DNA from 3 places in the Bradyrhizobium sp. UFLA05-125 genome. Region 2 is predicted to be linked to each of the others. Evidence: predicted binding sites of a transcription regulator. Region 2 holds the regulator's gene; each other region holds the start of a gene.

Region 1 (10,812 bases), on a different contig from region 2:
TTTCCGCGCGTTTCCGCAGCGCCAATCTGATCGCGCAGCTCAACGCCACGCTCGCCGGCTTCGGCATCGCCGTGCTGCCGCATTTCATGGCAGCAGATTATCCGCAGCTCAAACCGGTCCTGCCTGCGGAGATCTCGATCACCCGCACCTTCTGGATGCTGATGCATGCCGACAGCAAGGATCTCGCGCGCATCCGCGCGGTCGCCGATTACATTTGTGAGATCGTTGAGCGCGAGCGGGCGTTGTTCGCGGGGCGATGAGCTCGTAGGATTCGTAGGGTGGGTTACGCTTCGCTAACCCACCTCTTTCGTTTCCGCGAAGAGATAAGTGGTGGGTTACGCTTCGCTAACCCACCCTACGGCATCCCGCCTAGTTCTGCCTTTCGCGGGCCTTCTTTGCCGCCGGTTCACGACGCGCACTTTCGAGTGCAGTATCTTTGCCCGCCTTCAGCACCTCGTCGGAGAGCTCGCTCGAGCCGGCAATCCGTGCCAGCAGCATGGTGCCCGCCATCGTCGCAAGCGTCGCGATCGCCTGCTTGCGTGCGGCTTTGCGCGGCACGCCGGTGACGTGATCGGCCAGCATCTCGATCATCTCGTCGAGCTTGCCGGCAAAGGCCTTGCGCGTCTTCGGGCTCTCGCGGGCGATCTCGGCGCCGAGCGCGGGGATCGAGCAGCCATGACCGGGATCGTCGCGGTGCAGCGCGGAGAGATAGCTCTCCGCGATCAGCGTCAGCCGCTTCTCGGGAGCGACCTCGCCCGTCATCTTGCGCCAGTGATCCATCGATCGGTCCATGGCATAGGCAAAGGCCTCGATCACCAACGCCTCGCGGGAATCGAAATGCGCATAGAACCCGCCATGGGTCAGGCCCGCCTCCTTCATGAGGTCGGCGACGCCGATGCCGTGGGCACCCTTCTCGCGCAGCCGCACGGACGCCTTCTTCACGATGCGGTCGTGGGTTTCCTGCTTGTGTTCCCTGGAATAGCGCATGCCGTTCTCATTGGATGTCGGAAATCATTTAATAACACGCCACCTGCGAAAGTGGTGCATTAATTCGCTGTCAGGTTATTGCCGATCATTGCAAAGGTCGCCGTTGCGTGCACCGCAAGGTCGCCCTTGCCGTTGCGGACGAAGCCTTCGGTGTAGCTGGTCTGGCGTCCGAGCTTGATCACCCTGCCTTCGGCCGAGATCAGTCCCGAGCGGACCGAGAGCGGACGCAGGAAGGTCAGTTTCAGATCGAGGGTGACCGAGCCCTGGCCGGCTGCCAGCCTGGTCGTGATCGCGCAGCCCATGGCGGTATCGAGCAGCGCCGCGGCGGTCGCCCCGTGCAGAAGCCCGATAGTATTTTCGAGATCCTCCCGCGGCTCCAGTTCCATGACGATCCGGCCCGGCTCGACCACCGCCATGATGAAGCCGATCAACATTGCAAGCGGCGGACCGGGCAGCCGGCCGTCGCGGATCGCCTCCATGGCATCGATGCCGGATAGTCCCATGGCAGCCTTGGCGACCGGCGCCGGCGCCTGCCAGCCCACCACCCGTTCGCGCCGGAGCGCGGGCGAAAACAGCTCGAACGTATCGGATGCAGTCATGACGGCCTCTTTTGTATTACACCCATCATACTATAGAGCGGATTTCGCTGTTGGCAAATCGATCCCTCTACCGCTTGACAAGCGCGGGTTTCGGACCGGAAGTGATGCTGACCGGTGCGCCCCGCATCCGTGTCCATCAACGTTCGAGTTCCCACGATGGAAATGCTCAATGCCCACTGCGGCGTGACGCGCGATGCGCGCGGCGTCGTCTATGTCACGATCTGTAACGCCGGCTCGCTCAACATCTTGAGCTCGCCGGTCACCGAAGCCATGCGCGACGGCCTGCAACGCCTCGCCGCTGACCGCAGCATCCGCGTCCTGGTGCTGCGCGGCCAGAGCGAGAAGAGCCTGATCGGGGGTGCCGACATCAAGGAGATGGCAAATCTCGACCAGACATCTGCCGAGGCGTTCATCTCGCGCCTGCGCGATCTCTGCGAAGCCGTACGCAATTTCCCTGCCCCGGTCGTTGCGCGAATGCCGGGCTGGTGTCTCGGCGGCGGGCTCGAGGTCGCGGCGGCCTGCGACTTCCGGATCGCTGCCCATGATGCGCATTTCGGCATGCCGGAGGTCCGCGTCGGCATTCCCTCGGTGATTCATGCGGCGCTGTTGCCACGCCTGATCGGCTGGGGCCGCGCGCGCTGGCTGGTGATGACGGCGGAAAATATCGATGCGTCGACGGCGCTCGCCTGGGGCCTCGTCGACAAGGTCGCCCCGGAGGGCGGACTCGACGAGGCGGTCGAACACACCGTGAAGGCGCTGCTCGCCTGCGGCCCCGAAGCGCTGCGGTCGCAGAAGGCGCTGCTGCGGCAATGGGAGGAATTGCCGCTGACCGAGTCGGTCAACCTCAGCGTCAAGGTGTTCGGCGAGTCGTTTCTGACGGACGAGCCGACGCGACTGATGCAGGAGTTCGTCAACCGGAAACGGTAAGACTGTCTCGGCATTAAAGGTGTCATACCCCGCGCAGGCGGGGCATCCAGTACGCCGCGGCCTCTCCGTATCCTTGCACTGCCTCTGGAACACTGGATCACCCGCCTTCGCGGGTGATGACGGCGTGGTGTGGGGCGCGAGCTCAGGTATACGGCAAACGCGGCCTCCAAAAATCTCATCCTACACACGACAATTTGTCATGACTGGCACAGTTGCATTTTTTGCAGCGCATCATATGATGATCATAATCTTACAAGATTATTCCAGGGAGCCCGCCATGGCCACCGATCCCGTCGTCATCGTTTCCGCCGCCCGCACCCCGCTCGGCCGCTTCATGGGCGAGCTGTCGCCGCTCGCTGCGCACAAGCTCGGCTCGCATGTGATCTCCGCCGCGCTGGAACGCGCAAAACTCGCGCCGGAGAAGGTCGACGAGGTCTTCATGGGTTGCGTGCTGCCCGCCGGCCAAGGCCAGGCGCCGGCCCGCCAGGCAGCGCGCGCGGCGGGCCTGCCCGATGCGACCGGCGCGACCACCGTCAACAAGGTCTGCGGATCCGGGATGAAGGCGACCATGCTGGCGCACGACATCATCCGCGCAGGTTCCGCGGAGATCGTCGTCTCAGGCGGTATGGAGAGCATGAGCAACGCGCCCTATCTCTTGGCGAAGGCGCGCGGCGGCTACCGCGCCGGCCATGAGCGCATCATCGACCACATGACGATGGACGGGCTGGAGGATGCCTACGAGACCGGCCGCTCGATGGGCGACTTTGGCGAGGCCACCGCAGAAGCCTATCAGTTCACGCGCAAGGATCAGGACGCCTTTGCGATGGAGACGCTCAGCCGCGCGCGCAAGGCGGTGGAGAGCGGCGCGTTCAAGGCCGAGATCGCACCGATCACGCTCAGCGAGAAGGCCGGTCCCCGCATCATTGCCAATGACGAGCATCCGCTGAAGGTCGATCCGGCAAAGATCCCCGGATTGAAGCCGGCGTTCCGCGCCAACGGCACCATCACGCCGGCTGCCTCATCTGCCAATGCCGACGGGGCGGCCGCCCTCGTGCTGACAAGGCGCGCGCTGGCCGATCGCAGCGGCCTGCCGCTCCTGGCCGAGATCAAGGGCCACGCCACCCATAGCCAGGAGCCGCAATGGTTCACCACCGCGCCGATCCCGGCGATCCGCAAGCTGCTGGACAAGGTCGGCTGGGGTGTCGATGACGTCGACCTGTTCGAGATCAACGAGGCCTTTGCCGTTGTCGCGATGGCCGCGCAGCGCGACCTCGGTATTCCCAGAGAGAAGCTCAACGTCAATGGCGGCGCCTGCGCCCTCGGCCATCCCATCGGCGCCACCGGCGCGCGGCTGATCGTGACGCTGTTGCATGCGCTGGAAGCGCAAAATCTGAAGCGCGGCGTTGCGGCGCTGTGCATCGGTGGCGGCGAAGCCACTGCGATCGCGGTGGAACGTTTTGCGCACTAGGCAGAATGTCCGAAATTGAGGGAAGCCTGTCATTTTAGACGCGCGCGAGTCGTGCCACAATGCCAGGCTCGAACAGGTCGCGCTAAATCCTCCAGGTAAGGTTGGGGCCCAATGATTTCGAACTGGCTCGCGGCAGCACTCGGCCGTCGCAACATCCACTACGGCTGGGTGATGGTCGGCGTGACCTTCCTCGCCGCGCTGATCAGCGCCGGCACCGTCGGCGCCCCCGGCGTGTTCATCGTGCCCCTGCAAAAGGAATTCGGCTGGAGCACCGCGGAGATTTCCTCGGCGCTCTCGATCCGCTTCATCCTGTTCGGTCTGATGGCGCCGTTCGCGGCCGCTCTCCTCAACCGCTACGGCCTGCGCAACGTGACGCTTACTGCGCAGCTCATCGTCGTCTCGGCGCTGGTGGCTTCGCTCGCGATGACGAAGGTCTGGCAGCTCATGCTGCTGTGGGGCGTCGTGATCGGCATCGGCACCGGCATGACCGCGCTGGTGTTAGGGGCCACCATCGCCACGCGCTGGTTCGCCGCGCGGCGCGGCCTCGTGGTCGGCATCATGACCGCGAGCGTCGCCACCGGGCAGCTCGTATTCTTGCCGCTGCTTGCCAGTCTCACCGAACGCTTCGGCTGGCGCCTTGCCCTCAGCTTCGTCTGCGTGATGCTCGGCGTCTCAGCAACCGCCGTGGCGCTCGCGATGCGCGACCGCCCGAGCGACGTGGGCCTGCGTCCGTTCGGCGACGAGGGCAGCGAGCCCCTGCCCGTCCCGCCGGTCAGCCACGCGCCGATCACGGCTGTTGCGCTCGGCACGCTGCGCGATGTTTCGACGTCCAGTGCGTTCTGGATCCTGTTTGCGACCTTCTTCGTCTGCGGCGCCTCGACCAACGGCCTCGTCCAGGTCCATCTGATCCCGATGTGCCTCGATTTCGGCATCCCGCAGGTGCAGGCCGCGAGCCTGCTCGCGGCGATGGGCATCTTCGACTTCTTCGGCACCATCATGTCCGGCTGGCTATCCGACCGCTACGACAATCGCTGGCTGCTGTTCTGGTATTATGGCCTGCGCGGGCTCTCGCTGCTGTTCCTGCCGTTCAGCGACTTCTCCTTCTACGGCCTGTCGCTGTTTGCAATGTTCTACGGTCTCGACTGGATCGCCACCGTGCCACCGACGGTACGCCTGACGGCGCAGAAATTCGGCCCCGAGCGCGCCAATCTGGTGTTCGGCTGGATTTTTGCCGGCCACCAGCTCGGCGCCGGCTCCGCCGCCTTTGGCGCCGGCCTGTCGCGGACGCTGCTCGCGAGTTATCTGCCCGCCTTCTTCATCGCCGGCGCGCTCTGCATCTTCGCATCACTGATCGTGCTGGCGCTCGCGCGACAGCCGAAGCCTGCGATGGCACTGGCAGCCAGCAAATGATGGTGGTGCGGATCTAGTACTTCAGCGTGGTGGTCAGACCGAACACTGCGGCGTCGCCGATGCGCGAGACGCCGGTCGAGTCATTTGGATTCGGGATGCCGCCGGACGGCCGCCACACGTATTGGAAATAAGGGGCCAGCAGCCAGCCCGGCTTGATGTGCGCCTCGTAGATCACTTCAAGCAGGGTCTCATTGCTGCGTACGGGGCTCTGGATTCCACTGAAGAACTGCGTGTCGACATCGAGGCTTCGGGCAGAGCCCGATATCCGCATATAGGCCATCCCGACCCCGAACCGGTCGAGGGGGCGGCCGGGGGTAAAGCCGACGAAGCCGACGCCGCCGTCGAGATAGAGGTCGATCAGGTTGCGGTCAGGCGGGCTGTAGGCGATCCGGCCGAACGCCGTGACGCCCGGTATCGACGCGGAGACGGTTTTCTCGGTCACCCCCGGCGGCCGCCAGAGGGTCTGCTCCACCACCGCGTAGATTCCATAGTTGCCGCGCAGCTGGGCCGGGATGCCGCTCCCGGTGGGGTCGGCGATAGAAAGGCCCTCGGCTGTAAAGCGCTGGCTGTTGAAATCGCCAAGGTGATACCAGCCACCGGGCGTAAAATTGCCGGCGAGCGAGCTCCCACCGATATCGAGATGATAGTCGAAGTGAACCTGCCCGATGAGCCACGGCGGATCATTGACGCGAAACGCCAGTCCATGATTGTCGCGCGTCTGCGGATCGCCGTCACCGGGCCGCGCCGGATTGCCGTTGAAAACGGCACCGAAGAGGGTCACGTTGTCCGAAACCGCGGCCTTGACGCGAATTCCCGGCACCGCAATCGGCGGGGCTGGCCCGCCCGCCGGCAGGTTGGTGGCCTTGATTGCCGGCCAGCCGAAGGTGCCGTTGATGAAGAGGTCATCCGTTTCGCTGTCGAAGAATTCGACGTCCGCCGCCTGCTGGCCGGCCCTGATGTTCAACCTGCCGTCGAACAGGCTTTGCTCTAAATAGGCGTTGTAGAGCCTGGTGTCGGGCAACGCCTCGATCTCGCTGATGGTGGCGAGATTGTAGATGTAGTTGCGCGTCAGCCCGCGACCGTAGATCTCGAAGGCGTTGGCGTAGAAGCGGCCACCCGTCCAGCCAACGAGCTTGTCGAGGTCGGCGTCAACGGAGAAATCGAACCGACCGAAATGGATGGCGCCCCGTGCGACGCCTCCGGATACATTGCCGATGTTGTCGCCGATATAGGTGAGGCCGAAATTCAGGCCCTTGTTGGCGAGCCCATCGTGCCAGTCGTTGAACCATTTTGGCGTCAACCAATCTGCCACGCTCTCATCCTTGGCACCGGCGAATGCGTTCGTGCTTGCCCACGCGCCTGCAAGGCACGCCGTCACGATTGCGAGCACACTTCGCAACGGAGACATTACTCTGCACACATGGTTGAAGCCGGATCGCGTGCTATTTGAGAATGCCCATGCGCCGCATGAAGTAATAGGCGAGGCCCGCAGAGGCGACCATCAGGCAGGCCGCATAGATGAAGCCCTCCTCGACGTCCGTCAGCGGCAGGCCCTTGGTGTTCATGCCGAAGATTCCGGTGATCAGTGTCGGCGGCAGCAGCAGCGTGGTCACGATCGACAGCGTATGAAGATGCCGGTTGCTCTCTTCTTCATTCTTGAAGTGCAGCTCTTCCTCAAGCAGGCGGGTCCGTTCACGGAGCTCAACAATGTCGTGGTCAAGGCCGTCCAGGCGTTGCGCGAGTTTGCCAGCCTGAATTCGCAACTCCGGGGGCAGATCGTCCCCATGCTTCTGGTCAAGTCGATGAAACAGGATTCGAAGTCCCGTCAACTGGCGATGCAGCCGGACGCAAGTGCGACGCTGCCGGCTCAGAATGCTGCGCATCTCCGGCTTGGCATCATCGGCCGCGATCTTTTCTTCGATGCCGTCGATGTCCTGACCGATCCTGTCGGCCATGCGGTCCATGGTGTCGGCGACCTCGTCGACGATCTTCTCCAAGAGAGCTGCGACATTCGCGACGCGGTAGCCGCCCTCGAGCATCCGACGTGTCGCATCGGCCGAGCACAGCGCCTGATGGCGACCGCTGATCAGAAGCTGTCCGGTCATCGCAAAGCGCAGGAACGCGGTTTCTTCGGTCGGGCTCTCGATGTCGCGCACGAGGTCGGAAAACACGCCGTAGACGCAGTCATCGATGACGTGGAGCTGCTGAAACGTGTCCTTGGACAGGAGCAGCTCGCGCGCGAGCGGCGGCAGGCCGGAGGCCGCGATCCACGGCCGCGCCCGCGCATCGGTCAGATTGAAATGCAGCCAGAGCCGGCCATCATGGCTGAACTCGATCGGCTGGTCGATCGGCAGCGCCTCAGCGCTGCCGTCACTGTGCAGGCGGAACGCCCAGACCAGGCCGGGAATAGCCAGCGCAGAATCATCCGTTACGCTGGCAAGCGTTACTTGCTCAACCATGCTCACCCCCACGTCAATGCAGCCCAGGTCCGGGGGCTGTTTGCCTCCTCCCGACCTTCGCGGGTACTTAATTGGATTACACCAGTGTTACAGTTTGATGATGCGAGCCGACGAGATCCGCCGCCCTACTCCGCGGCCAACCCCGTCGCGGCCGCCGCCTGGGCTTCCTTGATGTAGTCGTGCACGACGCGGCCGAACGGCAGGGTCAGGTCGGCGATATAGTGATGCGCGCCGACCACGCGGCGGACCGGGAAATCCGCAACCGGCGCATTGACGTGGGGCACGAGGTGCAGGCGACCGGGCCCCATCCAGGAGCCCTTCGGAACGATGTCGGTGAGGTTGATCGCGACGAGCTGGCAGACCTCGAGCTGGCCGTCGACGCCTGGGATCATCTTCAGATTGATTTGTGTCTTCGACAGCGTGGCGCGGGTGAGATCACCGTTGCCGGCCATGCTCTCGTGCTTGTAGCCCATCGTGCCCATGGCGACGAGCTGACCGGCATATTCCAGCGTGCCGGTCAGGGTATCCTTGACGATCTCGAGCTTGGGGTGAGCGTACTTCTTGGGAAAGCCCCAGATTTCGCGCCCCGCCGCGATCGGCGGATCATCGTCGAGATACATCTGTGAGACGAAGTTCACCTCTTCGCCGTGCAGGCGCGCGGGGATCACCAGACCGGACTCGGTGTAGCTGCCGAAGCCGGAGGAGTCCGGCATCCTGATCCATTCGTAATGCACGATCGCTTGGTCGATCGGCTCCAACGGCTCAGGCAGGCCGGCGCGGATCAGGTCCGGATCGGTCTCGTAGGTGATGACGAGGAATTCGCGGTTGATGAAGCGATAGGGACCGGCGGGATAACTCGGTCCGGCGGCCGGCATGGACGGGAGTCTCAGAACGTCTTCCCTGCGCATCTTTGATCTCCTGTGTGACGCTGGTGTGATGTCCGCCTGGCAGCTGCAAGCCTAACGCGAATTGCTAGCCGCCGTCATTGACTGCGATGTGATGGATTTCCGTCAGGCGCGTGACCCCTCCGTCATTCCCGGCGCGATGGGCCTGCATGTCCGCGATGCATCGGCGCCGCAATTGTCATCACGCCGTCATTGCGGGGCGCAATCGTCCGGGCGAGGCAGGGAGACAGCGCCATGGACGCCCGCACGTCGCAACCGACATATCAGACAAATCAGCCTCCCTCGCGGGGCTGGCGGCCCGAGCGCTGCGATCGCGTCGCGCTGGTGCTGCAAGGCGGCGGCGCGCTTGGCGCCTACCAGGCCGGCGTCTATCAGGCGCTGCATGAGGCCGGCATCGAGCCCGACTGGGTCTGCGGCGTCTCGATCGGTGCGATCAACTCAGCCATCATCGCGGGCAACAAGCCGGAGAAGCGGCTCGATCAGCTTCGCATTTTCTGGGAGCGCATCACCAACCGCAAGATCTGGCACTACACGCCTGATGGCGACGTCTTCCGCCAGTGGCGCAATCTCACCAGCGCGTGGATGACGTCGGCGATGGGCCAGCCGGGCTTCTTCACCCCGCACCAGGTCAATCCCTGGTTCAGCCCGGTCGGCGCCAGGACTGCAACCAGCTATTACGACACGACTCCCTTGCGCGACAGCTTGCGCGAGCTCGTCGATTTCGACCTGATCAACGAGAAGAAGATCCGCTTCGCGGTCGGTGCGGTGAACGTGCTGTCGGGCAACTTCATCTATTTCGACAATGCCCATGATGAGATCCACCCCGAGCACGTCATGGCCTCCGGCGCGCTGCCGCCGGCGCTGCCGATGGTCAGGATCGGCACAGATCATTTCTGGGATGGTGGCATCGTCTCAAACACGCCGCTCCAGCACCTGCTCGACCAGGAGGACGATCTCAATTCGCTGGTGTTCCAGGTCGACCTGTTCAGCGCGCGCGGCGTGCTGCCGCGCTCGATCCAGGACGTCATGGCCCGCCACAAGGACATCATGTATTCCTCGCGCACGCGCCACAACACCGACGTCTACCGCCGGACGCACAATCTGAAGGTCCTGCTCTACAAGGCGCTGGCGAAGCTTCCCGACGAGCAATTGTCCGAAGAGGAACGCCAGCTCAAGGCGAGCCTGCGCAACATGCCGGAGATCGCGATCCTGCATTTGATCTATCAGCAGAAGGCCTATGAGGGCGACGCCAAGGACCACGAATTCTCCGGCACCTCCATGCGCGAGCACTGGACGAGCGGCTACGAGGATACCAAGCGCACGCTGAAGCGCCGCGACTGGATCAAGATGCCCGAGGAAGGCATGGGGCTGGTCGTCCACGACGTGCACCGAGAGACGGAGAGCGCGTAAGGACTGAAACCGCCTTCGCCCGTGCAGGAGCGCGCCCCCTTTGGTGACGCTCCGACCAAAAGTGTGAAAACAACCCCATGCACAGTAGCCGACGGCCGGCGGGGACGATCTTCGCATTTTACGAAATCATGTGACACGTCGGGCAGATCGGGGGTATTATGGCATCATAGGGCGTTGTGCATGACGCTCTTGCCCTAGAGCCCCGCTCCCCACATCAAGCGTCCTTGCCTGGGCGTCCGCGACGGGCGGTGCAGGACACGAAATCCAGCGGGTCGCTGGCGAGCAGCTCGATTTCCGCCCGCTCCAAAGGCGTTAGCGCGGATCCGAAGCCGGGATCGGCCAGGCGCTGGCGCAAGACGGCGATGGCGGCCTGGTGGTCCGAGTTGGCATAGGCCGTTGTTGCAACCATCAGACCGGGCTCGCCGAAGAAGCGATGGATGACCTCGCCGAGGCTTTTGCGAGTCTTGAAATATTGCAGGAGCATGGCGTCGCGGCCGGCGGGGCCGGCTTCGCTCGCGAGCCGGGCGGCGGTGGCACTCACATCCAGATAGCGCGGCAGCGAGATCGTTTCGCCGGCCTTTGGCACCTCCGTGACGTAATGCAGGCCGCGGTCGCCAACCGCATAGCGGTCGGTCTGAAAGCAGCGT
Region 2 (10,812 bases):
CGCGCAGTGGCGATGACGAATCCGTTTTCCAGCATCGCGCGGCCGTAGACGAAGGCCGCGGTGTAGCCGGAGATGAAGATGAAGATCTCGGTGGCGTCGCTGAAGCCGTAGTTGCGGATGGTGAACCAGGTCAGCAGGTTTGGCGGCAAGTGGTCGATGAAGATCAGCCACAACGCAAGCCCGCGAAAGAGATCGAGCCGAAGCTCACGCTCGCCGATGACGGGCAGCGTGATGGCAGGCGCCGCCGCGCGCGGCTTCGCATCCACGGCCTTCGCATCCAAGGACTTGGCATCCAAGGACTTAGCATCTAAGGCCTTGGCATCCGCGGTTCCGGCGATCGGCGATCCCGTCACTTGGTCGGCAATGGTCATCGGGCCAAAACCCTTGCGCAAATCGCAGCGTTTGAGGAGTGTACCGGGCCGGTGGCCTGCTCGCAAAGCGATCGGATCACATTGGGGTGTAACTACCGTGCCGATTCGGGCGGCACGATGTCGCTGACGCTGCGGGCCGCGATTGGTTCCCGGTGAGGTTTTCGTTATGATGGCAACCATGTACCGTGCCGTGACCCGCCAGATCGAAGTGACCGTCGAGCCGAACTTTGTCCCGGAGCAGTCGTCAGCCGAGCGCTCTCGCTACTTCTGGTCCTACACCATCGTGATCACCAACTCCGGCGACGAGACCGTGCAGCTCAAGACGCGGCACTGGATCATCACCGACGCGACAGGGCGGCAGCAGGAGGTCAAGGGCGAAGGCGTGATCGGCGAGCAGCCGATCCTCGCGCCCGGCGAGCGCTACGAATACACCTCGGGCGTCCCGCTCTCGACCGCCTCGGGCTTCATGACCGGCCGCTACCAGATGGTCAACGAAAGCGGCGAGCGTTTCGAGATCGACGTGCCGACGTTTTCGCTCGATAGCCCGGATGGCGGCAAGCGGGTGTTGAACTGAGGGGCGGCATGCTGCGGTAGGGTGGGCAAAAGCGCGAAGCACCGTGCCCAACACCTCTCCAATCATGTGATAGCAGTGGTGCGCACGCTTCGCTTTGCCCACCCTACGACTTCTGACCGCTTGGCTAGGCGTTCTCCACCCCCGCCTCGTGCGGCGTGAATTGATACACCGAGCTACAGAACTCGCAGGTCACGACGACCTTGTCGTCCTTGACCATCGCGGCGCGATCATCGGGCGAAAAGCTCTTCAGCATCGCCGCCACCGCATCGCGCGAGCAGGAGCATTCCGCTTTCAGACCCAGCGGATTGAACACGCGCACGCCGCGCTCGTGAAAAAGCCGGTACAACAGCCGCTCACCCGAGAGATCGGGATCGATCAGCTCGACGTCCTCGACCGTACCGATCAGCGAGCGCGCTTCGACCCAGGCATCGTCCTCGGCGACGGTATGCGGCGAGGTGCCTTCGGGCGCGTCGCCGGGATGCATGTCGGCCTGTCGCGCGCGCTCCGGCGCCTTCGGCAAGAACTGCATCAACAGACCACCGGCGCGCCAGCGGTGCTTGCCGCCGTCGCTCGAGCGCCATTCCTCGCCGACGGCGAGGCGCACCTTGGTCGGGATCTGCTCGGAGCGCAGGAAGTATTCATGCGCCGCATCTTCCAGGCTGCCGCCGTCAAGTGCGACGAGGCCCTGGTAGCGGCTCATATCCGGGCCCTGATCGATCGTCATGGCGAGATGACCGCGACCAAGCAGCGAGCCGGAGTCCTTTGCCCCGCCGAGCCGCGAGGCATCGTAGCGGGCATAGGCGCGCAGGCGGTTGGGCGCCTTGAAGTCGACCACCAGGAATGACACCGGGCCGTCAGTCTGCGCCTGAAGGATGAAGCGGCCTTCGAATTTCAGCGCCGAGCCGAGCAGCGTCGTCAGCACGATGGCCTCGCCGAGCAGCTTGCCGACCGGCGCGGGGTAATCGTGCTTGGTGAGGATATCGTCGAGCGCAGGCCCGAGCCGGGTCAAGCGCCCGCGCACGTCGAGCGCATCGACCTCGAAGGGCAGCACGGCGTCGTCGACGGGAACGGAAGACGGCGCGCGAACCGGACTTTCGGGCCCGGCTTTGATGTCAGGGGATTGGGGGACCATGGCGCTCTATCTGGGGTCGGAGTGAACGAAATGAAAGGGGCGGCAAGGCGCTCCGTTTTTGATGCAGAATGGATCGTACACAGCACACCATATTCGGTGTCGTCCCGGGGCGCGCAAAGCGCGAGCCCGGGACCCATAACCACAGGATTGCGTTGTGGCGGAGATGACAACCCCGAGTCTTCGCCAAACTCCACCCTGTGGTTATGGGTCCCGGATCTGCGCTCCGCTTCGCTGCACTTGTCCGGGACGACGACCGAAGATAGGGCAACGCCACGCTGCCATCATCACGGTTCTCTCATTGTCGTCCGCCAGGACGGCGATCCAAACCTATTTCACCGCGTCAAAGCACCAGGCCAAAATACCCTTCTGCGCGTGCAGACGGTTTTCAGCCTCGTCGAACACGACGGATTGCGGACCATCTATCACCTCGTCGGTGACCTCCTCGCCGCGATGGGCGGGCAGGCAGTGCATGAACAGCGCATCGGGCTTGGCGAGCGACATTAGCTGGGCATTGACCTGATAGGGCTTGAGCACGTTGTGGCGGCGCTCGCCCTCCTTGTCGCCCATCGAGACCCAAGTGTCGGTGACGACGCAATCGGCGCCGCGCACCGCAGCTTCCGGATCGGTGCCCAGCATGATCGGAGCGCCCGTCGCCTTGACCCAGTCGCGCATCGCCTTTTTCGGCGCGAGCTCCGGCGGGGTCGCGACATTGAGGTTGAACTTGAAGCGCTCGGCGGCATGCGCCCAGGAGGCGAGAACGTTGTTGTCGTCGCCGGTCCATGCCACTGTCTTGCCCTCGATCGGCCCGCGATGCTCCTCATAGGTCATGAGATCGGCCATTACCTGGCACGGATGCGAGCGCCGCGTCAGTCCGTTGATGACCGGCACTGTCGCGTTCGCCGCGAGCTCGAGCAGCGCATCGTGATTGAGGATGCGGATCATGATGGCATCGACATAGCGCGACAGCACGCGCGCGGTGTCGGCGATGGTCTCGCCGCGGCCGAGCTGCATCTCGGCGCCGGTGAGCATGATGGGCTCGCCTCCGAGCTGGCGCATGGCGACATCGAACGACACCCGCGTCCGCGTCGACGGGCGCTCGAAGATCATCGCCAGCGTCTTGCCTTCGAGCGGCTTGACCGGCTGATGCGCCTTCTGCTTTGCCTTCATGGCCGAGGAGGCGGCGAGCATGCTCTTGAGCTCCGACAGCGGCAGCTCGTTGATATCCAGGAAGTGCTTGGGCGTCTTGCTCATCAGCTTGCCGCCGGCGTCTTGAGAGTGGATTCAATCGCGGTGCAGGCGCGCTCGAGCCGCGCGATGCCCTCCTCGATTTCCGCCTCGGTGACGATCAAGGGCGGCAGGAAGCGCACCACATTGTCGCCGGCGCCGACGGTGAGCAGCTTTTCGTTGCGCAGCGCCGTGGCAAGATCGCCCGAAGGCACCACGGCCTTGAGGCCGATCAACAGCCCCTCGCCGCGCACTTCGCTGACGACATCCGGATGGCGGTCGATCACGGAGGCGAGCTTCTGCTTGAGCAGCAGCGACATCTTCTGCACGTGATCGAAGAAGCCGGGCTTGAGCATGACGTCGAGCACGGCGTTCGCCGCGGACACGGCGAGCGGATTGCCGCCGAAAGTCGAGCCGTGCGAGCCGGGCGTCATGCCGGAGGCCGCCTCGGCGGTCGCAAGGCACGCGCCGATCGGAAAGCCGCCGCCGAGTGCTTTCGCAAGCGACATCACGTCGGGGGTTACGCCGAGGCGGCGATGTGCAAAGAGTTCGCCGGTGCGGCCCATGCCGGTCTGCACCTCGTCGAAGGCGAGCAACAGCCCATGCTCGTCACAGAGCTGGCGCAGCGCGCGATAGAATGCGGGAGGAGCAGAGCGCACGCCGCCCTCGCCCTGGATCGGCTCGATCAGGATGCCCGCAGTCTGTGGGCCGATCGCCTTCTTGACGGCTTCCAGATCGCCATGCGGCACCTGGTCGAACCCGTCCATCGGCGGACCAAAGCCTTCGAGATATTTTGCAGACCCCGTGGCAGCGAGCGTTGCCAGCGTGCGGCCGTGGAACGCGCCCTCGAAAGTGATCATGCGGTAGCGCTCGGGATGGCCCTTGGTGGCGTGATAGCGGCGCACCACCTTGATCACGCATTCCATCGCCTCAGCGCCGGAATTGCAGAAGAACACGAAGTCCGCAAAGCTCTCGTTGCAGAGCCTGACCGCGAGCTTCTCGCCATCCGGGCTCTGGAACAGGTTCGACATGTGCCAGAGCTTTGTCGCCTGCTCCTGCAGGGCCTTGACCAGATGCGGATGTGCGTGACCGAGCGCATTCACGGCGACACCCGATGTGAAATCGAGATAGCGCTCGCCACTGGTTGCGACCAGCCAGCAGCCTTCGCCGCGCTCGAAGCCGAGCTCGGCCCTGGCGAAAACGGGAAGCAGATGCGTCGCGGCGCTCTTGGTCATGGCGGTCACTTGGATGTTGGGGCCGGCTGAGGCTGCGTTGCGCAGCGCATCATTGACCTGCCCGGAAAACGAAACGTGCCGCCTTTTAAGGGCGGCACGTGTCACCATTTTATGCTTGGAAAAACCGCTGTCAATGCCGCCAGAAGGCCGTGCGAGGCGCGCGGCCCGTAGTCTTGCGGTGGCGATTTTGAGAGTTTTTTAAGACGGAACATGTGGACGCGGAGCCGCAGACTCTTGCGCGGGAGTCACGCCATATTGTAGCGTTTCTCCTGTCAGATACGACATCTCGTGCAGCAGTTCTGATCCTCTAAGTCCTCATGTACCGGCGTAACGTTCAGGTGCGTTTTTCGCGCCCGGCGAGCCTTAAGGGATTCTGACGGCACGGGTTTTTCGAGGCTTAGACATCGCCACGTGGCCCCAAGGATTGGCTGGCGCGCGGCGAGGGGAAGGGTGCAATGACGGTTTTGACCTGGTCCGACGATCGCGTCGAGCAATTGAAAAAGCTCTGGGAAGCCGGGCTTTCGGCCAGCCAGATCGCTGCCGAACTCGGGAATGTGACGCGCAACGCCGTAATCGGCAAGGTGCACCGGCTGGGCCTGTCCGGTCGCGCCAAGACCCCGTCCTCGGCGGCTCCCCGGCCGCGCAAGGCACGCCCCGCGCAGCACATGATGCGGGTGAGCCGGCCGATCTCGCGCGGCAACACCGCCCTCGCCCAAGCCTTCGAGGTCGAGGTGGAGCCCGATCCCATCACCTATGACAATGTCGTACCGATGAGCCAGCGCCTGTCGCTGCTCGAGCTCAACGAAGCGACCTGCCACTGGCCGGTCGGCGATCCCTCGAGCCCGGATTTCTTCTTCTGCGGCGGCAAGTCGCTCTCGGGCCTGCCCTATTGCGCGCAGCACTCGCGCGTCGCCTACCAGCCGGCGGCGGATCGTCGGCGCGCACCGGCTAAGCCGGGAACGCGCTGAGTTCAGCCACAAACGACAACGTCCCGGCGCAGGGCCGGGACGCCTGATCGAGAAACGTCAGCGCGCCATTTGGCGCGCTTTTTTTACGTTTGCTCAGCCTTCGCGAAACGATCATCCAGCGCGTAGCCGGCGCCACGGACCGTGCGGATCGGATCCTGCTCGCGGCCGAGATTGAGCAGCTTGCGCAGACGGCCGATATGGACGTCGACGGTGCGCTCATCGATATAGATGTCACGGCCCCAGACGCTGTCGAGCAGCTGCTCGCGCGAGAACACCCGGCCGGGATGCTCCAGGAAGAACTCCAGGAGGCGATATTCGGTCGGGCCGAGGTCGATCGGCCGGCCGGAGCGGGCGACGCGGCGCTTCTCGCGGTCGAGCTCGATGTCGCCGTAGGCGAGTATGGTCGCAAGCCGCTCGGGGCTTGCACGCCGCAGGAGGCCCTTCACGCGTGCGAGCAACTCGGGCACCGAGAACGGCTTGACGATGTAGTCGTCGGCGCCTGTCGCAAGCCCGCGCACCCGCTCGCTCTCCTCACCGCGCGCCGTGAGCATGATGATCGGCAGCTGCTTGGTCTCGGGCCTGGCGCGAAGCCTGCGGCACAGCTCGATGCCGGACAGGCCCGGCAGCATCCAGTCGAGCACGATCAGGTCGGGGATGTGCTCCTTGAGGCGGGTGTCGGCGTCGTCGCCGCGCATCACCGTCTCGACATCGTAGCCGTCGCCTTCGAGGTTATAGCGCAATAGCTCGGTCAGCGCTTCCTCGTCCTCAACAACCAGAATGCGTGCGCCCATGGCGTCGTCGCTCCTTAAGTGTTCGGCACGGTCGTGGCGAAGGTGGTCATGTCGCCCTTCGGACGCTTGTCCGCGATGGCCTGACCTTCGATCATATAGAAGACGGTCTCGGCGATGTTGGTCGCATGGTCGCCGATCCGCTCGATATTCTTGGCGCAGAACATCAAATGGATGCAGAACGAAATGTTGCGCGGATCCTCCATCATGTAGGTCAGGAGCTCGCGGAACAGCGAAGTGCAGATCGCGTCGACCTCCTCGTCGCCCTTCCACACCATCATCGCCGCTGGCAGATCATGCGCGGCATAGGCGTCCAGCACCGACTTGACCTGCTGCTGCACGAGGTCGGTCATGTGCTCCAGGCCGCGGAACAGCTTTAGCGGATGGAAATCGGTCTCGAGCGCGGCGACGCGCTTGCCCATGTTCTTGGCGAGGTCGCCGATGCGCTCCAGATCGGTCGCAACGCGCATGGCGCCGACGATCTCGCGCAGGTCGACCGCCATCGGCTGGCGGCGCGCGATCGTGAGCACGGCGCGCTCCTCGATCTTCTTCTGGAGCGCGTCGATCTCGGCGTCGGTTGCTACCACGCGCTGGCCGAGCGCGACGTCACGGCGGATCAGCGCATCGACGGAATCGACGATCATGCGCTCGGCAAGGCCACCCATCTCCGCAACGAGCCGCGTAAGCTCCTGGAGGTCGGTGTCGAAGGCCTTTGCGGTATGTTCAGAAGCCATTTCCTGTCTCCTCAGCCGAAGCGGCCGGTGATGTAGTCCTGGGTACGCCGGTCGCTGGGCGACGTGAAGATCTTGCTGGTCTCGTCGAACTCGATGAGCTCGCCGAGATACATGAAGGCGGTCTTGTCGGAGACGCGCGCCGCCTGCTGCATGTTGTGGGTGACGATCGCGATCGTGTAGTTCTCGGCGAGCTCCTGGATCAGCTCCTCGACCTTGGCGGTCGAGATCGGATCGAGCGCCGAGCAGGGCTCGTCGAACAGGATCACCTCGGGGCGCACCGCCACGGTGCGGGCGATGCAGAGACGCTGCTGCTGGCCACCGGAGAGCGACAGGCCGGAGGCGTTGAGCTTGTCCTTGACTTCGTTCCACAGCGCACCACCGCGCAGCGCCTTCTCGACCCGGTCGTCCATCTCGGACTTGGAGATCTTCTCATAGAGGCGGATGCCGAAGGCGATGTTCTCATAGATCGTCATCGGGAACGGCGTCGGCTTCTGGAACACCATGCCGACCCGGGCACGCAGCAGGTTGAGGTCGAGCTTGGGGTCGAGGATGTTGGTCTGGTCCAGCATCAGCTGACCGGTGGCGCGCTGCCCCGGATAGAGATCGTACATCCGGTTGAAGATGCGCAGCAGGGTCGACTTGCCGCAGCCGGACGGGCCGATGAACGCCGTGACGCGGTTGGTGCCGAGCGTCATGTTGATGTTCTTCAGCGCGTGGTGTTCGCCGTAATAGAAGTTGAGGTTGCGCACCGTCACCTTGGCCGGAGCCTCAGGCAGCGTCGGCGAGGCCTGACGCCCGGTGGAACCTACGGAAACGGACAGATCGCTCATTTTGCAGTCCTCTCGGCGCCAAGAATGCGCGCGCCAATGTTCAGGGCAAGCACGGTCAGGGTGATCAGAAGCGCCCCGCTCCAGGCCAGTTGCTTCCAATAGGCGTAGGGGCTCTGAACGAAGTTGTTGATGGTGACCGGCAGGTTCGCCATCGTCTTGTTCAGGCTCAGGCTGAAGAACTGGTTCGACAGCGCGGTGAACAGTAGCGGCGCGGTCTCGCCGGCGACGCGGGCGGTCGCGAGCAGCACGCCGGTGATGAGGCCGGAGCGCGCCGCGCGGTAGGCGATCCGCTTGATCACCAGCGAGCGCGGCAGACCGAGGGCGGAAGCCGCCTCACGCAACGCGTTCGGCACCAGCAACAGCATGTCCTCGGTGGTGCGCAGCACGACCGGGATCACGATGACGGCGAGCGCCAGCGCGCCGGCGATCGCGGAGAAGCCACGCATCGGCACCACCACCGCGCCATAGATGAACAGGCCGATGATGATCGAGGGCGCCGACAAGAGGATGTCGTTGATGAAGCGGATCACCGAGGTCAGCTTGTTGTTGCGGCCGTATTCGGCGAGATAGGTGCCGGCGAACATGCCGAGCGGTGCGCCGATGCCGACGCCGATCACGGTCATGATGATCGAACCGATGATGGCGTTGCGCAGGCCGCCTTCGGTCGAGCCCGGGGGCGGAGTGTCCGCGATGAAGATCTGAAGGTTCAGACCGGTGATGCCGTTGTAGAGCAGCGTGATCAGGATCAGCGCGAGCCAGGTGACGCCAAAGGCGGCGGCACCGATGCAGAGACCGCGGACGACGATGTCCTTGCGGCGGCGACGTGCGTAAATCGGGTTCATGTTACTTCCCCGCCTTCTTTTCGAGACGCAGCAGCATCAGCCGCGCGCCTGCGAGCACGAAGAACGTCAGCACGAACAGCAGGAGGCCGAGCAGGATCAGGCCTGACTGGTGCAGGCCGTCGCTCTCGGCGAACTCGCTCGCGATCGCCGCCGAGATCGTGGTGCCCGGCGCGAAGATCGAGGACGATATACGGAAGGAATTGCCGATGATGAAGGTCACCGCCATGGTCTCGCCCAGCGCGCGGCCGAGGGCGAGCATGACGCCGCCGATGATGCCGACGCGCGTATAGGGGATCACCACGCTGCGCACGACCTCCCAGGTGGTGCAGCCGACGCCGTAGGCGGCCTCTTTGAGGACCGGCGGCACAGTCTTGAACACGTCGACCGAGATCGAGGTGATGAAGGGCAGCACCATGATCGCGAGGATCAGCGCGGCGTTGAACAGGCTGAGATAGGACGGCGGGCCAGCGAAGATCGCGCCCAGCACGGGAACGCCGTCGAACAGCTTGATCATGAAGGGCTGGAAGGTGTTGGCCAGGAACGGGCCCAGCACGAAGAAGCCCCACATGCCGTAGATGATCGAGGGAATGCCGGCGAGCAGTTCGACGGCCATGCCGATCGGGCGGCGCAGCCATTGCGGGCAGAGCTCGGTGAGGAAGATCGCAATGCCAAGCCCCACGGGAATGGCGATCAGCATCGCAATGAACGAAGTGACGAGCGTGCCGTACATCGGCCCGAGCGCGCCGAGGACCGGCGGATCGGCGGACGGCGCCCAGCGCTGCGTCCACAGGAACGCGAGGCCGTACTCCTTCATCGCCGGGAAGGCGCCGACGATCAGCGACACGATGATGCCGCCGAGGATCAAAAGCACCGAGATCGCGCTGAGCCGCGTGATCCAGTAGAAGGTCAGGTCGCCGAGCTTGAACGCGCTCAAGGCCTTGGCGCGATCATATGGTCCGGCGTCGTCGACGATATCGCTCTGAACGGCCATCTCTGCCACGCCGATCCCCTATTGTACCTTTTACGTCATCTGCACGCCGCCGATGGAGGCGGTCTTGTCGACGATTTGTCCCGCGTCGTTCGGGATGGTCCGAAGACCAGGCCCGGAATCCTCCAGGGAGTTCCGGGTCGATTTTGCCACTCGCGCTCCGCGTGTGACGGAGCGCGAGTTTCGCTACGCTGCGATCAGCTCTTGATCTCGGCAGCCCAGGTCTTCTCGATCAGCTGAACGACGCTGTCGGGCATCGGGATGTAGTCGAGCTCCTCGGCCGCCTTGTCGCCGTTCTTGAAGGCCCAGCGGAAGAACTTGATGGCTTCCTGCGAGGCCGCCTTGTCGGTGGCATCCTTGTGCATCAGGATGAAGGTCGCCGCGGTGATCGGCCAGGACTTGTCGCCGGGCTGGTCGGTCAGGATGACGTAGTAGCCCGGAGCCTTGGCCCAGTCGGCGTTGGACGCGGCCGCCTGGAACGCCTCGACGGTCGGCTGCACCGGCTTGCCGGCCTTGTTGACGAGACCGGCGTAGGTCAGCTTGTTCTGCTTGGCATAGGCGTACTCGACATAACCGATCGAGTTCTTGGTCTGGCTGATGTTGCCCGACACGCCTTCGTTGCCCTTGGCGCCGACGCCGACCGGCCATTCGACGGCCGTACCCTCACCGACCTTGCTCTTCCAGTCCGCGCTGGCCTTGGAGAGGTAGTTGGTGAAGTTGAAAGTGGTGCCCGAACCGTCCGAGCGGCGAACGACGGTGATCGCGTCCGACGGCAGCTTCACGTTCGGATTGAGCTTCTTGATGGCGGCGTCATCCCACTTGGTGATCTTGCCGAGGTAGATGTTGGCGAGGGTCTCGCCGTCGAAAGTCAGCTCGCCGGGCTTCACGCCCTCGATGTTGACCACGGGGACGATGGCGCCCATGACCATCGGCCACTGAACGAGGCCGTCCTTTTCGAGCTGCTCGGCCTTGAGCGGCGCATCGCTGGCACCGAAGGTCACGGTCTTGGCCTGGATCTGCTTGATGCCGCCGCCGGAGCCGATCGACTGATAGTTCAGACCGTTGCCGGTCTCCTTCTTGTAGGCGTCAGCCCACTTCGAATAGATCGGGAACGGGAAGGTCGCGC
Region 3 (10,812 bases), on a different contig from region 2:
GTCGTTTCGCGCCGCGGACGACGCGGTGTAGCCCGGATGGAGCGCAGCGAAATCCGGGGTGAGGTGTGCGGCTGCTTCCCGGATTGCGCTGCGCTGCATCCGGGCTGCGTCTTCGTTACTTCGCATCCTCCAAAATCATCGTCGCGCCTTTCTCGGCAATCATCGCAGTCGGCGTGTTGGTATTGCCCGACGTGATCGTCGGCATGATGGAGGCATCGACGATGCGCAAGCCGCCGAGGCCATAGAAGCGCAGGCGTTCGTCGACGACCGCCATCGGATCGTTGGCCGTGCCCATCTTCGCCGTGCCGACGGGATGGAAGATGGTGGTGCCGATATCGCCGGCAGCTTTGGCCAGCGAGGCATCGTCGTCACCGACGGAAGGGCCGGGCAGATATTCGCTCGGACGATATTTTGCCAGCGCATTCTGCTGCATCAGGCGGCGCGTGGCGCGGATGGCGTCTGCGGCGACCTGGCGGTCGTCGGCGGTCGACAGGTAATTCGGCGCGATGATCGGTTTCTCGTCCGGCGCCGCGGCGCGTAAGCGAACGGTGCCGCGCGAGGTCGGTTGGAGATTGCAGGCGCTGACCGTGATCGCGGGGAAGCGGTGTAGGGGATCGCCGAACTTGTCGAGCGAGAGCGGCTGTACGTGGAATTGGATGTTGGCGCGCGAGCGCGTCGCATCCGAGCGGGTGAAGATGCCGAGTTGCGACGGCGCCATGGTGAGGGGACCGCGGCGACGGAAGGCATAGTCGAGCCCCATCAGGCCGCGGCGGAACAGATTGTAGTAGGTCTCGTTCAGCGTGCGCACGCCCTCGACCTTGTAGATCGCGCGCTGTTGCAGATGGTCCTGCAGATTGCGTCCCACGCCGGGCCGGTCCATCACGATGTCGATGCCGAGCGGCGAGAGCCAGTCGGCCGGCCCGATGCCGGTGCGATGCAGGACCTGGATCGAGCCGATCGCGCCGGCCGAGAGGACCACCTCGCGCCTGGCGCGTGCCTCGATGGTCTCGCCGTTCTGGGTGAAGCGCACGCCCACGGCGCGGCCCTGCTCGATGATCAGACGGTCGACCAACACGTGCTTCTCGAGCCGCAGATTGGGCCGCCTCAGCGCGGGCTTGAGGAAGCCGCGCGCCGAGGACCAGCGCCGGCCGCGCTTCTGGTTGACGTGGAAATAGCTCGTGCCCTCGTTGTCGCCGGTGTTGAAATCCGGGATGCGCTGGATGCCCATCTCCTCTGCGGCATCGCCGACGGCATCCAGAATCGTCCAGGACAGCCGCGGCGCCTCGATGCGCCAGCCGCCGCCGACACCGTGATGCTCGCTCGGCCCAAGAAAGTGGTCCTCCAGGTGCTTGAACATCGGCCGCACGTCATCATAGCCCCAGCCGGTGAGCCCGAGCTGGCGCCAATGGTCGTAGTCGGCGGCTTGTCCCCGCATCGAGATCATGGCGTTGATCGCCGAGCAGCCGCCGATCACCTTGCCGCGGGGATAGGCGAGCGCGCGGCCGTTCAGCCCGGGCTCGGCCTCAGTCTTGAACATCCAGTCCGAGCGCGGGTTGCCGATCGCAAAGAGATAGCCGACGGGGATGTGGAACCAGATCCAGTTGTCGTCGCCGCCGGCCTCCAGAATGAGGACGCGGTTCTTCGGATCAGCCGAGAGCCGGTTGGCGACGATGCAGCCCGCCGTGCCGGCGCCGACGACGATGTAGTCAAACTCACCCTCGAGCCGCCTTGGCATTCTGCTTCCACCCGGATGATCGTCATGCCCGGGAATCCGTCTTTGGCTCGTCCCGGAGCATTCACGCACTTGCCTGCTAATTGTCAGACGTGGATGGCCAAGACAAGTCAGCGGCAGGCCCAGCCATGACGTTTGGATCGAGATCGTCGGCCTCAAGGAGTTAGGTGGACCGCCGCTTGCATGGTAGACAGTCCTGTATTCCCAACTGAAAGCTCGAGATCCTCCATGCCCATCGTGAACCGCGTCGCCGACCTTCAACCTGACATCCAGGCCTGGCGGCGGGACATCCATCAGCACCCCGAGCTGCTGTATGACGTCCACCGCACCGCAGCATTCGTAGCGGACCGCCTGCGCGAATTCGGCTGCGATGAGGTCGTGACCGGCATGGGCCAGACCGGCGTGGTGGGGCTGATCAAGGGCAAGAAGCCGGCGCGCGAGCGCATCAAGACCATCGGTCTTCGCGCCGACATGGATGCGCTGCCGATCGAGGAACAGACCAACCTGCCTTACGCCTCGAAGAATCCGGGCAAGATGCACGCCTGCGGCCATGACGGCCACACCGCGATGCTGCTAGGGGCGGCAAGGTACCTCGCCGAGACCCGCAACTTCGCCGGGGACGCGGTCGTGATTTTCCAGCCGGCCGAGGAGGGCGGCGCCGGCGGCGCAGCCATGGTCAAGGACGGGCTGATGGAGCGTTTTGCCATCGACCAGGTCTATGGCATGCACAACGGTCCGGGCATTCCGATCGGCTCGTTCGCGATCCGGCAGGGGCCGATCATGGCGGCGACCGACGAGGTCGACATCAAAATCGAGGGCCTTGGCGGCCACGCTGCGCGTCCCCACAAATGCGTCGATTCCGTTCTGGTCGGTGCGCAGGTGATCACTGCGCTGCAGTCGATCGTCGCGCGCAGCATCGATCCCCTGGATTCGGCCGTGATCTCGATCTGCGAATTCCACGCCGGCAACGCCCGCAACGTCATTCCGCAGACGGCGGAGCTGAAGGGCACGATCCGCACGCTGACGCCGGAGGTTCGCGCGCTCGTCGAGAAGCGCGTGCGCGAGGTGGTGGCAGGGGTAGCGCAGATCACCGGTGCGAAAATCGATCTGCAGTACAAGAGGAACTATCCCGTGGTGAACAATCACGCCGCGCAGACCGAGATTGCGCGGGCGGTGGCCAAACAGGTCGCGGGCGATGCCAATGTGCACGAGATGCCGCCACTGATGGGCGGCGAGGATTTTGCCTACATGCTGGAAGCGCGCCCCGGCGCCTTCATCTTCTGCGGCAACGGCGACAGCGCGGGTCTGCATCACCCCGCGTATAATTTCAATGACGAGGCGATCGTCTACGGCACATCCTACTGGATCAAGCTGGTGGAGAGTTCTTTGGCGACCTAAACGCGACGTCATTCCGGGGCGATGCGAAGCATCGAGCCCGGAATCTCGAGATTCTCCGGTGCGCAATTGCGCACCATAGTTCGGCCCTTCGTGCCGCCCCGGAATGACGATCCAAATGAAAAAGGGCCCGCGCGATGCGCGGGCCCTTTGTCGTTGAGTGGCGTGATGATCAGAACACGTGCGAGAACACGTAGTAGAGCACGCCGGAGATGATCATCGCGGCGGGCAGGGTCAGCACCCAGGCCATCGCGATGTTGCGGATCGTCGCCCATTGCAGGCCGGAGCCGTTCGCCGCCATGGTGCCGGCGATGCCTGACGACAGCACGTGGGTGGTCGAAACCGGCAGGCCGTAGACGTCGGCGGCGGCAATGGTGGCTGCGGCGGTGATCTCGGCGCAGGCACCTTGTGCGTAGGTAAGATGCGTCTTGCCGATCTTCTCGCCGACCGTGACGACGATGCGCTTCCAGCCGACCATGGTGCCGAGCCCGAGCGCGATGGCGACCGCGATCTTCACCCAGCCGGGGATGAACTTCGTGGCGCTGTCGAGCGAGCCCTTGTAGGCGGTGAGCACGGCAACGTCGTTGGCGCTGAGCTCGGCCTCCTTGTCCTTCATCAGGAAGCGGATCGCTTCCGAGACGAGGTACATGTCGTTGCGGGTGTTGCCGACGACTTCCGCCGGCACCTTCGCCAGCGACCCGTAGGTGGTGACCTGCTTTGCGATGTCGCGCACCAGCACGGCGAGCGACGGGAACGTGCCGCCGTTGACCTCGTGTTGAGCGACGTAGTTGGTCACTGCGGGACGCGGGTTGCCGATCACGTTGTAACCGGCGGCCTTGGCCTCGATCACCTTGCTCGCGGCTTCCGAGTTCGCGACGAACGCCTCGATCTGGCTCGCCGGCAGCGCGCGGTTGAGCGCATAGGCCGTCGGCACGGTGCCGATCAGGATCAGCATGATGAGGCCCATCCCCTTCTGGCCGTCATTGGAGCCATGGAAGAAGCTCACCAGCGTGCAGGTGAGGATCAGGATGCCGCGGATCCACCACGGCGGCGGCTGATCGCCCTTCGGCTCGCCGAACAAAGCGGGCGTGGCGCGCAGCAGCACGGAGCGCAGGATGAACAGCAGGCCGGCGGCGAGTACGAAGCCAAACAGCGGCGACAGCAGCAGAGCCTTGCCGATATTGGTGGCCTGGGTCCAGTCGACGCCCGAGGTGCCGCTGCGGCCATGCAGGACCGCGTTCATGATGCCGACGCCCATGATCGAGCCGATCAGCGTGTGGGAGCTCGACGCCGGCAGGCCGAAATACCAGGTGCCGACGTTCCAGATGATCGCTGCGATCAGAAGCGCGAACACCATGGCAAAGCCGGCGCTGGAGCCGACCTGGAGGATCAATTCCACCGGCAGCAGCGAGACGATGCCGAACGCGACTGCTCCGCTCGAGAGCAGGACGCCGAACAGGTTGAACATGCCGGACCACACCACGGCGATGTGTGCGGGCAGCGAGCGGGTGTAGATGACGGTTGCGACCGCATTGGCGGTGTCGTGAAAGCCGTTCACGAACTCGAAGCCGAGCGCGATCAGCAGCGCGACGAAGAGCATGAGGAAGGGCGCAATGCTCTTGACCTGCGTGCCGGTCGCATCGACGTCGACCCAGATGCTGTAGGCGACGAAGAGCAGCGCGGCCGCGATGATCCCCATGTAGATAATGCCGGTCATCGGATGAAAACCGCGGTCGAGGTCGGGCCCCTTCCGCAACGCAGGCTCGATAGAGCCGGGTAAAGCAAGATCACTCATAAAAAACTCTCCTGTCCCTGTGCTCTGATTTTGCGCGCGGCATATGACAGGCAGTTGAAATGGCGGCAGTTCTCCACCGGTATCTGCTGCGGCGCAGCGTGTCTTATATCACGCTGCCCGTGCTGATTTTTCCCGGAATCCGGCTGCGATCTTCAGATCATCCACAAAGCGCTGATATTCCAGCTCTTTTGCCTTGGGGTCCGGCAGCCGCAGCAGATAGGACGGATGCACGGTCACCAGCGCCTTGCAACCGTCCGGCAGATCGATCAGTCGGCCACGGTTCTTGCCGATCGGGGTGATCTTGCCGAACACGCATTGCGCGGCGGTCGCCCCCATCGCCACGACGAGGCTGGGCCGGAGGGCCGCCAGCTCCCGCTCGTACCATTGCCGGCAGGCTCGGATCTCCGGTGTGTTCGGCTTCTGGTGCAGGCGGATTTTTCCGCGCGGCACGAATTTGAAGTGTTTCACGGCGTTGGTGACATAGACCTTCCTGCGGTCGACGCCGGCCTCTTCCAGCGCGCGGTCGAGCATCTGCCCGGCTGGTCCCACGAAGGGATGACCAGCGATGTCTTCCTTGTCGCCGGGCTGCTCGCCGACCAGCATGATGGTTGCAGATTTCGGGCCTTCACCGAATACGGTCTGGGTTGCATCCTTGTAGAGAGGGCAGGCGCGGCAATGGGCGGCTTCCTCGCGCAGCGTTTCCAGATCATCGGCTGCGGGTTTGCGTGGCATGGCTGCCTCCGGGCGCGAGATGATCCGTCCGCCGGTCCAGCGTTCGGCATCGGTGAGCAGCGGTTCAAGTATCGAGGCTTCCGGGAGGTTCCTGCCGCGCTGTTTGGGCGCTTCCGGTGCGATCGGCCGGTCCAGGTGGAAGTGGCGGCGCCAGGTTTCCTCCAATCGGTTTGGTGCAGGCATCTCCGTCTTGCTGATCCCCGGCGTGAACGAGATGACGTGGCCGTCCCAATGAGCGCAGATGTCGGGTGTGAGGATCGACCAGGGCATGTCGGCATAACGACGCGCGAAGAAAGATGCGGCGAATTCGACGATGTGATGCTCCGGCACGAACCAGGCGGCATAGTGCGCCTTCTGCTCGCGTCCGATCTCGCGGAAACGGATGACATCGCGCATCCGCTGCACGTCGCGATGCACGCTATTTGCCATCGCCATGGCGAGCGCCACATCGGGATCGGTCATCATTGCCAATAGGTCGTGATCGGCCTTCAATCGCCACAGCAAACGATAGAGCAGCGCAAAGCGTTCGCCGTCGCGATTGAGGATCGCGACGCGCGCAAGCTCGATGAAATTGGCCGGCACGCTGAAGGTGCTGTCGATTTCGATCGGTGGAAGGCTCGGCGCCTCGGACAGGCCGGGCGGCATCTGGTCTGTCGTTCGGCCTTGCACGGCCCATGCAACGTCCGCCGGCGGCACATGGTGGAGTGCCAGCGCACGTGCGGCTTTGCGCCAGCCGTCGAAATCAGTCTCATGATTGAGGGTAGTGAGGTACATGGCACTTGAATCCTCTTGATTCCGCTCATGAATCCGCGGGCGCGCCAATTCGATTGACTCCGACGGCGCTGTTAGCTTTATATTAGAACATATCATGAACAAATGAGCCAGCCGATCGTTTGTCTTTCTGACGATCCTGGCGACCATCACGAGAAGGAGCGGCGAGCAATGAGCGGCGCACGTAGAAGCGCGCTTGCGGTCTTGCGCGGCCAGATCGAGCGCATCGAGACGTCGGAGGTTGCGCATCATCGCGATCGCGTGGCGCTTGGCCACCCCCAGGCGGATCAGGCTTTGCAGGGTGGGCTGGCACGCGCCGCGATCCACGAAGTGTTTTGCGAGGGACGCCAGGGCACGGCCGCGACGGGCTTTGTCACTGGTCTCGCCGGCCGCGTGACCGCGCGCCGGCCGCTGCTGTGGGTGCAGCAGGATTTTTCGGAGGTCGAGGCTGGTGCGCTGTCGATGAGCGGGCTTGCCGAGTTCGGTCTCGATCCGCGCCGTGTGGTGATGGTGCGCGCTGCCGATGTCGAGAGCGCGTTGCGGACGTCAGCCGATGCGCTTGCCTGCGACGCGCTGGGCGCCGTCGTGCTCGAGCTCTGGGGCGAGACGAAACAGTTCGATCTCGTGGCAAGCCGCAAGCTGACGCTTGCAGCCCAGGCTTTCGGCGTGACCGGGCTGCTGCTGCGGATGGCTGCAAACCCTCTGCCGTCGACCGCGGAAACCAGATGGATGTTGCGGGCGGCGCATTCGCCGCCTGGACCTGTGTGGAGCGCCTGGGGCGCGCCTTGCTTCGATGCCGAGCTCGTTCGCAATCGTCATGGCCCGGTCGGCCGGTGGATCATGGAATGGAAATGTGATGAGTGCCTGTTCAGTGAATCGTCGGCGTATCCTCAGCCTGTGGCTGCCGCGCCTGCCCATCGATCGCATCAAGCGGGTGCTTTCGGTGAGCAACGTCGCGCTGGGTAAAGACGAGCCGAGTATCGTCGTCGCCAAGGAAAACAACGCGCTTTCGATCTACGCGCTCGATGAAGCGGCCGGGCGCCTCGGCCTGCATATCGGCCAGCCGCTGGCGAATGCCCGCGCGATCTGTCCGGAATTAAAGGTGTTCGACGCCGATCTCGTGGCGGATGCCAAGACGCTCGAGGACATCGCCGACTGGTGCGACCGCTTCACGCCGCTGGTGGCGCTCGATCCCCCACATGGCCTCTTCCTCGACATCACAGGCTGCGCGCATCTGTTCGGCGGCGAGGCCAATCTGTTGCAGACGCTCGTCCGTGCGCTGGTGCGGCAGGGTTTTGCGGTCAGCGCGGCGATCGCCTCGACCTCGGTCTGCGCGCGTACGCTGACGCGGCAGGCACCTGGCACCATCGTTGCCGATGGCGCGGAAGCGGAAGCGATCAACCGCTTCCCGGTCCCGGCGCTCGGTGCGGATGACGCCATCACCACGGGTCTGCGTCGCGCCGGCCTGAAAACCATCGGCGATGTTGCTTCGCGCAGCCCCCACGAGATCACTGCGCGCTTCGGTGCGCGCTTCTCGACGCTGCTTGCGCATGCGTTGGGGCAGGGCGATGCGCCGATCAGCCCGCGAAAACCGCTGCCTGACTACATCGTGGAAAAACGCTTCGCCGATCCGATCGCGACCGACACCATGATCGCGATGACGCTGTCGCGGCTTGCGGATACGCTTGTTACCTCAATGGAGAAGCAAGGCAAGGGCGCGCGGCGGCTGGAGGCTTCCTTCTTCCGCACCGACGGCGCAGTGCGCGCGATCATGGTCGAAACGGGACGTCCGGTGACGCGAAGCGCAGTCGTCGATCGTCTCTTTCGCGAGCGGCTGGATGCGCTCGCCGATCCACTCGATCCCGGTTTCGGCTTCGACATGGTCCGTCTCTCGGCGAGCCGCACCGAGATCGTGGTGCAGGAGCAGCGCGATCTCGATGCGCACGTCCATGATAATGACGAGCTCGGCGCGCTGATCGACCGCATCGCCGCGAGGATCGGCGGCAAGCGCATCGTCGTGCACCTGCCGCAGGATACGCATATCCCGGAATGCGCCGTGCTGGCCGCGCCCGCGCAGCATCATCTCGCTGCTGCCGCGCAGGCTGAATGGCCCGCACGTGTCGCAAGCGAGCCGCCGCTGCGTCCCTTGCGGCTGTTCGATAAGCCGGAACCGATCAAGGTGCCGTTCGCGACCGTGCCGGACGGGCCGCCCCATCAATTTACCTGGCGGCGCGCGCTGCATGCGGTGGTGCGGGTGGAAGGGCCCGAGCGCATCGCGATGGAATGGTGGCGGCAGGACGGCAAGCAGCTCACGCGGGACTACTTTCGTGTCGAGGATGCCGAAGGCCTGCGGTTCTGGATCTTTCGCGATGGTCTCTACGATGGCGAGCTCGTGGACGAGGAGGGCACGTCCGTTCCTGCCAACTGGTATGTGCACGGTCTCTTCGCATGAATACGCCAGCCTATGCCGAGATCGGCATCACCACCAATTTCTCCTTCCTGCGCGGCGGCTCGGATCCGCGCGCCTATGTGCATCAGGCCAGCATTTTGGGCGTTCCCGCCATCGGCATTGCCGATCACAACACGCTTGCCGGCGTGGTGCGCGCCTATAAGGAGCTCGATAATGCCGAGGTGCTGCACAAGCCAAAGCTCCTGATCGGCGCGCGCATCGTCTTCATCGATGATACGCCCGACATCCTGGTCTATCCGAGTGACCGCGCGGCCTATGGCCGGCTCTGTCAGCTCCTCACCCGGGGCAAGCGCGGCGACGACATCACGCGGATCGAGAAGGGCGAATGCCATCTCAGCTTCGCTGATCTCCTGGAGTTTGCCGAAGGCCAGCTTCTGGTCCTGATACTGCCGCATCGCTTCGAGCCGGGACGAGCGCTGGATGTTCTCGGAAAACTGAAGGCAAGCCGTGCCGAGGGCGTGTGGCTGGCGGCGAGCCTGCTCTACCGCGGCGACGACCGGCGCCGCCTCGCGCGGCTCGATGATCTCGCGGTAAAGGCAAAGGTGCCGCTGCTTGCAACCAACGAGGTGCTCTATCACCATCCCGCGCGCCGCCCCTTGCAGGACGTGCTGACCTGCATCCGGGAAAAGACCACGATCGAGGCAATCGGGAAGAAGCTCGAGGCCAATGCCGAACGCTTTTTGAAGACGCCCCGAGAAATGGCACGGCTATTCCGCGACTTCCCCGCGGCGATCGCGGAGACCATGCGCTTTGCAGGCGCTATCGACTTCTCGCTCGACCAGCTCAAATACCAATATCCGGACGAGCCGGTGCCGCCGGGCAAGACCGCGCAAGGGCACCTGGAGGATCTGACCTGGGCCGGCGTGCAGACTTATTTCGGCGGCAAGATCGACGACAAGCTGCGCGCCACCCTGCACAAGGAGCTCACGCTGATCGCCGAACTGAAATACGCGCATTATTTTCTCACCGTGCACGACATCGTCCACTATGCGCGCAGCCAGAACATTCTGTGCCAGGGCCGCGGCTCAGCGGCGAATTCGGCCGTGTGCTACGTGCTCGGCATCACCTCGGTCGATCCGACCAAGGTCGATCTGTTGTTCGAGCGCTTCATCTCCAAGGAGCGGCTGGAGCCGCCTGATATCGACGTCGATTTCGAACATTCGCGGCGCGAGGAGGTGATGCAATATGTCTACCGCCGCTACGGCCGTCATCGCGCCGCGATCATCGCGACCGTCATCCACTACCGTCCACGCAGCGCCATCCGCGATGTCGGCAAGGCGCTGGGCCTGACGGAGGACGTCACCGCGGCGCTCGCCGACACCGTATGGGGGAGCTGGGGCAAGGGCCTCAACGACATGCAGGTCAAGCAGGCCGGGCTTGATCCCCAAAACCCCATGATCAGCCTCGCGGTCGAGCTTGCGACCGAGCTGATCGAATTCCCGCGTCATCTCTCGCAGCATGTCGGCGGCTATGTGCTGACCCAGGACCGGCTCGACACCTATGTGCCGATCGGCAATGCCGCGATGGACGACCGCACCTTCATCGAATGGGACAAGGACGACGTCGATGCGCTCAACATGATGAAGGTCGACGTGCTGGCGCTGGGCATGCTGACCTGTATCCGCAAGAGCTTCGATCTGATCGACCAGCACAAGGGAAAACGCTTCGTGCTGGCGAGCGTCCCGCAGGACGATCCCAAAGTCTACGACATGCTGTGCCTCGGAGAATCGCTCGGCGTGTTCCAGGTCGAGAGCCGTGCGCAGATGAACATGCTGCCGCGCCTGAGGCCGCGGACCTTCTACGATCTCGTCATCGAGGTCGCGATCGTGCGTCCGGGGCCGATCCAGGGCGATATGGTGCATCCTTACTTGCGGCGGCGGAACGGCCAGGAAAAAGTGAGCTATCCCTCGCCATCAC

What was found. The regulator PhoB, encoded in region 2, activates phosphate uptake and scavenging genes when phosphate is short. The targets are predictions, from matches to a motif close to TGTCATNNANCTGTCAT.
Region 1: SO156_RS07020 (acetoacetate decarboxylase) is a predicted target of PhoB. The motif match lies at 8,932-8,948, and genes of this name have one in related genera.
Region 3: SO156_RS35095 (inorganic phosphate transporter) is a predicted target of PhoB. The motif match lies at 4,966-4,982, and genes of this name have one in related genera.

What each region holds. Positions count from the first base shown of each region.
Region 1 covers NZ_JBANBJ010000004.1:126,856-137,667, forward strand. Annotated here, with positions in the region: gene SO156_RS06980 (LysR family transcriptional regulator) at 1-260, shown strand, start outside; gene SO156_RS06985 (TetR/AcrR family transcriptional regulator) at 370-987, opposite strand; gene SO156_RS06990 (PaaI family thioesterase) at 1,047-1,586, opposite strand; gene SO156_RS06995 (enoyl-CoA hydratase) at 1,743-2,513, shown strand; gene SO156_RS07000 (acetyl-CoA C-acyltransferase) at 2,791-3,981, shown strand; gene SO156_RS07005 (MFS transporter) at 4,093-5,391, shown strand; gene SO156_RS07010 (carbohydrate porin) at 5,405-6,703, opposite strand; gene SO156_RS07015 (transporter) at 6,834-7,850, opposite strand; gene SO156_RS07020 (acetoacetate decarboxylase) at 7,976-8,758, opposite strand; gene SO156_RS07025 (patatin-like phospholipase family protein) at 8,990-10,165, shown strand; gene SO156_RS07030 (M48 family metalloprotease) at 10,380-10,812, opposite strand, start outside.
Region 2 covers NZ_JBANBJ010000006.1:42,236-53,047, reverse strand. Annotated here, with positions in the region: gene SO156_RS09115 (OpgC domain-containing protein) at 1-371, opposite strand, end outside; gene apaG (Co2+/Mg2+ efflux facilitator ApaG/CorD) at 550-945, shown strand; gene SO156_RS09105 (Hsp33 family molecular chaperone) at 1,070-2,077, opposite strand; gene argF (ornithine carbamoyltransferase) at 2,405-3,328, opposite strand; gene SO156_RS09095 (aspartate aminotransferase family protein) at 3,328-4,536, opposite strand; gene SO156_RS09090 (GcrA family cell cycle regulator) at 4,992-5,504, shown strand; gene phoB (phosphate regulon transcriptional regulator PhoB) at 5,588-6,295, opposite strand; gene phoU (phosphate signaling complex protein PhoU) at 6,310-7,026, opposite strand; gene pstB (phosphate ABC transporter ATP-binding protein PstB) at 7,038-7,856, opposite strand; gene pstA (phosphate ABC transporter permease PstA) at 7,853-8,698, opposite strand; gene pstC (phosphate ABC transporter permease subunit PstC) at 8,700-9,689, opposite strand; gene pstS (phosphate ABC transporter substrate-binding protein PstS) at 9,884-10,812, opposite strand, start outside.
Region 3 covers NZ_JBANBJ010000063.1:11,432-22,243, forward strand. Annotated here, with positions in the region: gene SO156_RS35085 (GMC family oxidoreductase) at 116-1,735, opposite strand; gene SO156_RS35090 (M20 aminoacylase family protein) at 1,961-3,130, shown strand; gene SO156_RS35095 (inorganic phosphate transporter) at 3,300-4,922, opposite strand; gene SO156_RS35100 (UdgX family uracil-DNA binding protein) at 5,031-6,428, opposite strand; gene SO156_RS35105 (ImuA family protein) at 6,597-7,391, shown strand; gene SO156_RS35110 (Y-family DNA polymerase) at 7,282-8,877, shown strand; gene SO156_RS35115 (error-prone DNA polymerase) at 8,874-10,812, shown strand, end outside.